One region of the Arenimonas aestuarii genome, then DNA from elsewhere that is predicted to be linked to it. Evidence: predicted binding sites of a transcription regulator. Region 1 holds the regulator's gene; the other holds the start of a gene.
The links. Region 1 encodes HrcA, which represses chaperone genes, less so after heat shock. Its sites were predicted from a motif close to TTNGCACTCNNNNNNNNNGAGTGCNAA; they were not measured.

Region 2: a site for HrcA is predicted at 1,826-1,852, ahead of groES (co-chaperone GroES). Genes of this name have one in related genera too.

Annotation. Positions count from the first base shown of each region.
Region 1 covers NZ_BAAGTW010000004.1:361,536-366,798, forward strand. The annotation lists gene fur (ferric iron uptake transcriptional regulator) at 4-411, shown strand; gene recN (DNA repair protein RecN) at 414-2,087, opposite strand; gene hrcA (heat-inducible transcriptional repressor HrcA) at 2,234-3,280, shown strand; gene grpE (nucleotide exchange factor GrpE) at 3,326-3,844, shown strand; gene dnaK (molecular chaperone DnaK) at 3,945-5,263, shown strand, end outside.
Region 2 covers NZ_BAAGTW010000005.1:68,565-73,827, reverse strand. The annotation lists gene ACYVJH_RS09185 (protein-disulfide reductase DsbD family protein) at 1-433, opposite strand, end outside; gene ACYVJH_RS09180 (helix-turn-helix domain-containing protein) at 550-930, opposite strand; gene ACYVJH_RS09175 (hypothetical protein) at 1,275-1,757, shown strand; gene groES (co-chaperone GroES) at 1,900-2,187, shown strand; gene groL (chaperonin GroEL) at 2,251-3,906, shown strand; gene ACYVJH_RS09160 (adenylate/guanylate cyclase domain-containing protein) at 3,985-5,217, opposite strand.

The DNA of each region.
Region 1 (5,263 bases):
GACATGGAATCCCAGGACCTGCGCAAGGCCGGACTCAAGGTTACCCACCCGCGCATGCGCATCCTCGACGTGCTCGAGTCAACCGGGCGCAAGCACCTGACCGCCGAGGATATCTACCGCCAGTTGCTCGACAACGGCGACGACATCGGCCTGGCGACGGTGTACCGGGTGCTCACCCAGTTCGAATCGGCCGGCCTGGTGCTCAAGCACAACTTCGAGGGCGGCCAGGCGGTATACGAACTCGACCACGGCCAGCACCACGACCACATGGTGGACGTGGACACCGGCAAGGTCATCGAGTTCACCAGCCCGGAAATCGAGCGCCTGCAGCACGACATCGCCGCCAAGCACGGCTACGACATCGAGGACCACTCGCTGGTGCTCTACGTCCGCGCCCGAAAGAAGAAATAACGCTATCTGGGATTGGCCCGCGCCAGCAGCTGGCGGGCGTTGGCGCGCACTTCCTTGGTGATCTCGACGCCGCCCAGCATGCGGGCGAGCTCTTCGATGCGGGCCTGTTCCGAAAGCGCTTCGACCTGGCTGTGGGTGCTGTCGCCTTCGACCGCCTTGCTGACCCGGTAATGCTGGTGGCCCTGGGCCGCCACCTGGGGCAGGTGGGTGACGCACAGCACCTGGCGCTCGCCGCCCAGGGCCCGCAGCTTCTGGCCCACCACCTCGGCGACGGCACCGCCGATGCCGGTATCGACTTCGTCGAAGACCATCGTCGGCACGGCGTCGAAGCCCAGGGCCGCGACTTCGATGGCCAGGCTGATGCGCGCCAGTTCGCCGCCCGAGGCGACCTTGCGCAGCGCCCGCGGCGGCTGGCCGGGATTGGCGGAAACCAGGAACTCGCAGCGTTCGGCGCCCTGCGGCGTCGGGCGGGTGGTGTCCAGTGGCTCCAGGGCAACGGTGAACACGCCGCCCCCCATGCCCAGTTCGGCCATCAGGCTGGCCACGGCCTCGCCCAACTGGCTGGCCGCACGTGCCCGGGCCTGGCCCAGGCGGGCGGCGGTTTCATTCCATTCGCGGGCGGCGGCCTCGCGCTCGCGGCCCAGTCGCGCGGCACGCTCGCCGGCCCCGGCCAGGCCGTCGAGTTCGGCCTGCAGCTGGTCGCGGCGCTCGGCCAGCTCGTCCAGCGGCACGCGGTGCTTGCGGGCGAGGTCGTGCAGGCGGGTGAGGCGGTCTTCCAGCGCACGCAGGCGGTCGGGGTCGAGGTCGAAGTCGTCGTGAAGGCCTTCGATGCCGGCCGCGGCCTCGGCCAGCTGGATGCCGGCCGATTCGAGCAGGGAAAGCACCTCGGCCAGCCGCGGTTCGTCGCCGGCCAGGCGGGCCAGTTCGGCCTGGGTCTGGTGCAGCAGGCGCTGCAGGGACAGGCCTTCGTCGCCGGCCAGGCGGGCCAGGGCGACTTCGCAGCCCTGCAGCAGGCCGGCGGCGTTGGCCTGGCGGCGGTGCGCGGCGGCCAGTTCTTCCAGTGATTCCGGGTCCAGGGTCTCGGCGGACAGTTCCTGGACCTGGTGTTCGAGCCAGGCCAGGCGCTCGCCGACGTCGCCGGCGCGGGCCAGGTCGGCCAGCTCGCGGTCGATGCCGGCCCAGCGGCGGGCGGTCTCGCGCACGGCCTCGAGCAGCGGGCCGTGCCGGCCGAAGGCGTCGAGCAGGGCCAGCTGCTGGCCGCGGTCGAGCAGGGCCTGGTGTTCGTGCTGGCCGTGGATTTCCACCAGCAGGCCGCCCAGGGCCGAGAGCTGGCCCAGCGTGGCCGGGCGGCCGTTGATCCAGGCCCGCGAGCCGCCGTCGGCGCGCATGACCCGGCGCAGCTGGCAGGCATCGCCGTCGTCGAGTTCGTTCTCGCGCAGCCAGGCCAGCGCCGCCGGGGCGTCGCCCAGGTCGAATTCGGCCGCCAGCTCGGCGCGCTCGGCGCCATGGCGAACCACGCCGGCGTCGGCGCGGGCACCGGTGAGCCACATCAGAGCGTCCACCAGCAGCGACTTGCCGGCGCCGGTTTCGCCCGAGACCACGGTCATGCCCGGCCCGAAGGCCAGTTCCGCACGGCTGACGACGGCAAAATCCTGGAGGGTGAGGTGGCTGAGCATGCTGGCGGCGATTCTGCCTGAAAGCCCGAGCTTCGGCTGCCCCTGTCTCAGGGAACAAGACGCGGGCCCACCCGGTGGTGGGTAGGGCTTCGCCCCGGTCGGCGCCATGCCTTGCGCCGGGGCGCCGGCGGCCTTATCTATGGGCCATGGACTTCGACCTCGACCCACGCGCCCGGCGCCTGCTGCGTACCCTGATCGCCCAGCACATCCGCGACGGCGAACCCGTGGGCTCGCGCACGCTGGCCAAGCGCTCGGGCCTGGACGTCAGCCCGGCCACCATCCGCAACATCATGTCCGACCTGGAGGAAATCGGCCTGGTGTCGGCGCCGCACACGTCCGCCGGGCGCATTCCGACGGCCCAGGGCTACCGGGTCTTCGTCGACAGCCTGTTGCCGATGAAGCCGCTGCATGACGCCGAGGTCCAGCAACTTCGGGCCCTGTTGCCGGCCGGTGCCGGCACCCAGGCCCTGTTGTCGAACACCAGCGAACTGCTGTCGGCGATGAGCCAGTTCGTCGGCGTCGTCACCGTGCCCCAGCGCAGCCAGTTCGCCTTCCGCCACATCGATTTCGTGCCGCTCGACGGCCAGCGCATCCTGGTGATCCTGGTCTTCACCGACAACGAGGTGCAGAACCGCATCATCAGCCCGCGCCGGACCTACACCCCGTCCGAGCTCGAGCAGACCGCGAACTACCTCAACAGCCATTTCGCCGGCCAGCCGCTGGCCGAGATCCGGACCCGGCTGCTGCGCGACCTGCGCGCTACCCGCAGCGAGATGGAGCAGCTCCTGTCGGCCGCCGTCGAACTTTCGGAACAGGCGCTGGGCGGGGGTTCCATGCCCGAAGACATGCTGCTGGCCGGCCAGACCCGGCTGATGGGCGTGCAGGACCTGTCCGACATGGAGCGCCTGCGCGACCTGTTCGAGGCCTTTTCCCGAAAGCGCGAGATCCTGCAGCTGCTCGAGGGCACGCTCAAGGCCCAGGGCGTTCGGGTTTTCATCGGCGAGGAAACCGGCCTGGCCCAGCTCGACGCCTGCACCGTGGTCACCGCGCCCTACCACGCCCAGGGCAAGGTCCTGGGCGTGCTGGGCGTCATCGGGCCCACCCGGATGGCCTACGAGCGGGTGATCCCGATGGTCCAGGCCACCGCCGACCTGCTCGGTGCCGCCTTGAATCCCGAGCCGCCGGCCCCATAGGGGTATCCGACCCCCGCCGGACGCGGGGAAGCCACCGGATATCCCATGCAAAACCAGAACCCGAACCCGGACGCGCAGGCGCCCGACGACGCCGTCGAATTGGACACCGATTCCCTGGCCAACGAGCTCGAGCAGCTGCGTTCGGCCCTGGGCGACCTTCGCGAAGAGGCCCTGCGCGAGCGCGCCGAGCTCGACAACCAGCGCAAGCGCCTGGCCCGCGACGTCGACCAGGCCCGCCGTTTCGCCAACGAAAAGCTGCTCTCGCAGCTGCTGCCCGTGCTCGACAGCCTCGAAGCCGGGCTCAAGGCCGCCGGCGACGCCACCGGCCCGCTCAAGGACGGCCTGGAGCTGACCCTGCGCCAGCTGCTCAAGGTGGGCGAGGACAACGGCCTGGCCCAGATCAATCCCGAAGGCGAGGCCTTCGACCCCGAGTGGCACCAGGCCATCAGCCAGCTTGAGTCCCCCGGGGCCGAGCCGGGCAGCGTCCTGCAGGTCTTCCAGAAGGGCTACGCCCTGAACGAACGCTTGCTGCGACCGGCCCTGGTGGTGGTCGCCGCCGGCTGAGGGCTTCACGCCCCTTGAACACCCCGCGGCGGGCCCCATCTACCGAACATCCGCGGCCGCCGCCGCCAACACAGATACTGATCCTTCAGGGAGTAACACCATGGGCAAGATCATCGGCATCGACCTGGGCACCACCAACAGCTGCGTTTCCGTGATGGAAGGCGGCGTGGCCAAGGTCATCGAAAACTCCGAGGGCGACCGCACCACGCCTTCCATCGTCGCCTTCACCAAGGACGGCGAAGTCATCGTTGGCGCCTCGGCCAAGCGCCAGGCGGTCACCAACCCCAAGAACACCTTCTACGCCGTCAAGCGCCTGATCGGCCGCAAGTTCACCGACGCCGAAGTCAAGAAGGACCTCGACCTGGTGCCCTACGGCATCCTCGCCCATGAAAACGGCGATGCCTGGGTGCAGACCGCCGACGGCAAGAAGATGGCGCCGCAGGAAATCTCGGCCAAGGTGCTCGAGAAGATGAAGAAGACCGCCGAAGCCTACCTGGGCGAGACGGTCAGCGAAGCCGTGATCACCGTGCCGGCCTACTTCAACGACAGCCAGCGCCAGGCGACCAAGGACGCCGGCCGCATCGCCGGCCTGGACGTCAAGCGCATCATCAACGAGCCGACCGCGGCTGCGCTGGCCTACGGCATGGACAAGAAGGGCGGCGACCGCAAGATCGCGGTCTACGACCTGGGCGGCGGCACCTTCGACGTCTCGATCATCGAGATCGCCGAAATCGACGGCGAGAAGCAGTTCGAAGTGCTGGCCACCAACGGCGACACCTTCCTGGGTGGCGAAGACTTCGACGCCCGCGTCATCGACTACCTGGTCGACGAGTTCAACAAGGAGCAGGGCATCGACCTGCGCAAGGACCCGCTGGCCCTGCAGCGCCTGAAGGACGCCGCCGAGCGCGCCAAGATCGAGCTCTCGTCGAACCAGCAGACCGAAGTGAACCTGCCGTACGTCACGGCCGATGCCTCGGGCCCGAAGCACCTGAACATCAAGCTCACCCGCGCCAAGCTCGAGGCGCTGGTGGACGACCTGATCAAGAAGACCATCGAACCGTGCCGCGTGGCGCTCAATGACGCCGGCCTGCGCGCCAGCGACATCGGCGACGTCATCCTGGTCGGTGGCCAGACCCGCATGCCCAAGGTCAAGGCCGCGGTTGCGGAGTTCTTCGGCAAGGACCCGCGCCAGGACGTCAATCCCGACGAGGCCGTCGCCATCGGCGCCGCGGTCCAGGGCGGCGTGCTCGCCGGCACCGTCAAGGACGTGCTGCTGCTCGACGTCACCCCGCTGAGCCTGGGCATCGAGACCCTGGGCGGCGTGATGACCAAGATCATCGAGAAGAACACCACCATCCCGACCAAGGCGTCGCAGGTGTTCTCGACCGCCGAGGACAACCAGTCGGCCGTCACCGTGCA
Region 2 (5,263 bases), on a different contig from region 1:
CGGCCGCGGGCAGCGATACCCGCAGGGTCTTGGCATGTGGCGGGTAACACACGCCCAGGTCGGCGCAGCCCTGGTACTTCACCCTGAGCTCGACGACCGTGGTGCCGTCGGCCGCGGCGCCGGTCAGTACGCCGGTGACGGCGTCGCGGTAGGTTTCAACGTCGCCGAAGAACTCGTCGGTATAGGCAATGCCGTCGGGCAGTTGCAGCGGATTGACCTTGAAGCCCGTGGAAAGTACTTCGGCGCCCATGCGGTGCCGGTACAGGTAATAGCCGTCGGCGATGTCCCAGTGCAGTTCGATGCGGCCGCGATCGCTGGCGGTCGCGGTCAGCGCGAAGGCTTCGTCGATCGGCAGCAGGTCGGCCTCGTCCACGGCCTGTGCCATGGGGGCGAAACCAATCAGGGCCAGCAAGGCCAACAGCCTAAGGGTCATTCGGGATCTCGGTCAGGGGCGGGCAATACACGGGGGCGGGCGCCAAGGCGCCGCCCCCGTCAGACCGCCAGTATCCCCGGAAGTTCGTTGCCCTGGCGAGGTCGCGAACGAAACGCTCAGGCCCGGGCGGTCATGGCCTCGACAAAATCCACCAGGGGCTGCTGCTCCGGATTGCGCAGCGACCGGAAGGCGACCAGCAGGCGCTCTTCCAGTCCGCACTGGGCGTAGAAATTGAGCAGCATCGCCGGGGTTTCCTGCGAATCGTCCTCGCTGCCTCCGCCCACCCAGCGGCTGCCCCGGCCGGTGGCCAGCCATTCGAAGCTGACCACGGTGGCCATGGCGATCTTGGCCATGTTGTCGGTGGTTGGCCGGGCGCCGTCCTTGCGTTCCCACTGGGCCACTGCGCTGCGGGCCACGCCGACCGCGAAGGCCAGCTCCGATTGCGACAAGGACGCGCCCCGGCGCGCCTGCCTGATTCGATTGAATAGATGTGTCATGGATGTTTCCCCGAAAAGCCCTGCAAGGATCCGTGATGCCCGGTTTTGCTAACCAGGTCAGCACAATTGCCCAGAACCGGTGCATCTGCCCTAACCCCCTTTGCTTTGGATGGGCAGGCACCGGAGTTTCCGGGTGGCTGGTAAGCCCTGCTTAGCAGGGCGCCGCCGATGTGGGTGCCTCAGGCACCGTCCGGGGCGTTGACCCCGAACCCCGTCACCATGCTGTAGTCACGCCGAAGCCCTTGTTGCACCGGGCTTTTGGCGTGTCCATGCGGGTCGCCGTGCACTGTCCGATTGTAGAACCAAGCGCGGCCTGGAAAGCAACACTTCCCTGGGGGGGATGGATGACGAAGTGGGGAGTGGTTCTGGCGATGGCCTGGGGGGTGGATCTCACCCTGCGATGGCAGGGGCACCTGGCGCCGCCGGGGCTGGCCATCCTGTCCTGGGCAGGCCTGCAGCCGGTGGCCGTGCCGGATGCCGGACTGCGGCTTGCCGGCCTGGGCCCCCTGTCGTCGGACGCCGTGCTGCTTTCGCTGGCGCTGCTGGCGACGGCAGCCTTCGTGCTGACCCAGGCCATGATGGACCCGCCTCGCGACCGGGTTTTCCGCGCCGGCCTGCTGGCCGCGCTCGGGGCGGTGGCCTGGACCGGCCTGGACCTGCTCGAGGGCCTGGTCTTCGGCATCCGGATCCAGACCCTGGCCTGGCAGCCCGGAAACCATGCGGCCAGCTATTTCGGCCTGGGCGACCTGGTCCTGCCCCTGCTGCTGGTCGTCCTGACGGCGTGCTGGCTGGCCCAGCTGTGGCGAGGACTGCGCCGGGGGTCTTGAAAGGCCGGGCCAGGACCCCATCTAACCGGGGCCGCGGCGCTTCCGGTGCGACCGGCGCGCGCGTATCATTGGCACTCACTGGGGCCGAGTGCTAACAGCACAGGCCCATGTTGTTGAAACTAAAGGACTAACGAGGACACTCATGAACATCAAGCCGCTCTACGACCGTGTGGTCATCAAGCGTATGGAAGAGGAAAAGATGTCCGCTGGCGGCATCGTCATTCCGGACTCGGCCACCGAAAAGCCGATCAAGGGTGAAGTGGTCGCCGTCGGCGCCGGCAAGGCGCTCGACAACGGCTCGACCCGCACCCCGTCGGTGAAGGTCGGCGACAAGGTGCTGTTCGGCAAGTACGCCGGCACCGAGGTCAAGCTCGACGGCACCGAGTTCCTGGTGGTCAAGGAAGACGACATCCTCGCCATCCTCGGCTGATAACGCGCCTTCCGCGCGACCAGTCATCCCCCTCAATTCAAAGCATTCCGGAGAAATACAGAAATGGCAGCCAAGGAAATTCGTTTCGGTGAAGACGCCCGCGCGCGCATGGTGAAGGGCGTCAACACCCTCGCCAATGCCGTCAAGGCCACCCTGGGCCCGAAGGGCCGCAACGTCGTGCTCGACAAGAGCTTCGGCGCCCCCACGATCACCAAGGACGGCGTCAGCGTCGCCAAGGAAATCGAGCTGGCCGACAAGTTCGAGAACATGGGCGCCCAGATGGTCAAGGAAGTCGCTTCCAAGACCTCCGACATCGCCGGTGACGGCACCACCACCGCCACCGTGCTGGCGCAGGCCCTGATCCGCGAAGGCATGAAGGCGGTCGCCGCCGGCATGAACCCGATGGACCTCAAGCGCGGCATCGACAAGGCGGTCATCGCCGCCGTCGCCGAGCTCAAGACCCTGTCCAAGCCCTGCTCGACCAGCAAGGAAATCGCCCAGGTCGGTTCGATCTCGGCCAACTCCGATGGCGACATCGGCGAGCTGATCGCCAAGGCCATGGACAAGGTCGGCAAGGAAGGCGTGATCACCGTTGAAGAAGGCTCGGGCCTGGAGAACGAACTCGACGTCGTCGAGGGCATGCAGTTCGACCGCGGCTACCTGTCGCCGTACTTCATCAACAACCAGCAGTCGATGTCGGCCGAGCTCGAAGACCCGTTCATCCTGCTCTACGACAAGAAGATCTCGAACGTGCGCGAGCTGCTGCCCGTGCTCGAGGGCGTGGCCAAGGCCGGCAAGCCGCTGCTGATCGTCGCCGAGGAAGTCGAGGGTGAAGCCCTGGCGACCCTGGTGGTGAACACCATCCGCGGCATCGTCAAGGTCTGCGCCGTGAAGGCCCCGGGCTTCGGCGACCGTCGCAAGGCGATGCTCGAGGACATGGCCATCCTGACCGGCGGCACCGTGATTTCCGAGGAAGTCGGCCTGCAGCTCGAGAAGGCCACCATCAAGGACCTCGGCCGCGCCAAGAAGATCCAGGTCACCAAGGAAAACACCACCATCATTGATGGCGCCGGTGTTGCCGACGGTATCCAGGCCCGCATCAAGCAGATCAAGGCGCAGATCGAAGACACCTCTTCGGACTACGACCGCGAGAAGCTGCAGGAGCGCGTGGCCAAGCTGGCCGGCGGCGTGGCCGTCATCAAGGTCGGTGCCTCGACCGAGATCGAGATGAAGGAAAAGAAGGCCCGCGTCGAAGACGCCCTGCACGCCACCCGCGCTGCCGTTGAAGAAGGCATCGTCCCGGGCGGCGGCGTGGCGCTGCTGCGCGCCAAGGCCGCGATCAAGGGCCTGGAAGGCGCCAACGTCGACCAGAGCCACGGCATCAACATCGCCCTGCGCGCGATGGAAGCGCCGCTGCGCGAGATCGTCACCAACGCCGGCGACGAGCCGTCCGTCATCCTCAACAAGGTTGTCGAGGGCAAGGGTGCGTTCGGTTACAACGCCGCCAACGGCGAGTACGGCGACATGATCGAGTTCGGCATCCTGGACCCGACCAAGGTGACCCGCACCGCGCTGCAGAACGCCGCGTCGATCGCCGGCCTGATGATCACGACCGAAGCCATGGTCGCCGAAGCCCCGAAGAAGGACGAAGGCGGCGCCGCCGGTGGCATGGGCGGCGGCATGGGTGGCATGGGCGGCATGGGTGGCATGGACTTCTAAGTCCCCGCGCCAATGCGTCAGGTATGACCACGGAGCCCGGCCTTGTGCCGGGCTTCGTGCTTTGTTGCGCGCAGGCTCCTAGGCCACGCCACCGGTCGTGTGCAGGTCATGCGTGCCGTCCAGACCCTTGAGCGGCACGGCGGCGACCACCCGTGTCGGCACGCCGGATGCCCTGGCGAAGCCCTCACTCATCAGCAGCGCTTGCTGCTGGACGCCGCATTGGGCCTCGATGCGCGCGGCTACGTTGACCGCATCGCCAATCACGGTGAAGTCCACCCGCCGATGGTTGCCAATGTTGCCAAACTGGAAGCGCCCGAGATGCAGGCCGACGCCGTGCTGCAGGCCGAGATCGGCTTCAGCCAGCCCGCTGCTGGCCGTTTCCACCGCCGCGAGCGCGCGCCGGCAGGCATCGCCGCCGGGTTCGCCGGCAGCGACCGGGAAAATCGCCAGGATGGCGTCGCCGATGAACTTCAGGATGTCTCCGCCGTGGACATGAATCGCCTCTACCAGCACTGCGTAGTAGCGGTTGAGCAGCGACACCAGCTGGTCCGGCGGCAGCTGCCGGGACAGGTTCGAATAGCGACGGATGTCCGAAAACCAGATGGCGCCGTCCATCGTCAGCATGCTGCCGGGGCTGAGGTTGCCGCGGCGGATTTCGGTCGCCGGTCCGGCGCCCACGTAGCAGCGCAGGACGCTGTCCAGCACCACGTCCTTGATGGCGCTGTCCAGCAGCGACTCCAGCACGACCAGCGTGTCAGCGATGTGAGCCAGCGCGACACGATCGAAACCTCCGGAATGCCGGGTGACCAGGCTGATCATGCCGTCGGTCCGCCGCAGCTGGAACGCGGCGTAGTGGGTGGCACCCTGCGCGGCCAGGTCGTCGAGCACCGGGAAGCGACGCGTCCGGTTGCCGGCGGCCGGGGCGATGCGCAGGCTCAGCCGGTCACCGCCGGATTCGCGCAGGGCGTAAAACGGGCTGCGCACGAACTGCGGGGTCTCGCGGGCGCCGTAATGCAGGAACGCCTCCTCAACCGTGCAGCCGTCGAGGTGCTGGCAGCTGCGATGGACCAGTGCCGGCGAGGGGAATGGCCCAGGCTCGACATGGTCGGCCTGCCAGACGTAGCGAAGGCCCTTGATCTGCGGATGCAGAGTGGTCAGCGACAGGTTGGCGCGGAACACCGACAGTCCCTCAGCGTGCAGGAAGCGGCAGTAACGATGAACCAGCCCGGCAACGTCCCCGGGCGGATCAGACAACCGTTCGCGCTGCCACTCGAGCAGTCGGCGGTAACGCGATCGCGCGCCGGTTCTCATGGCGCCAGCATACGCTGGTATCGACGCCGACAATCCCAACCGGACC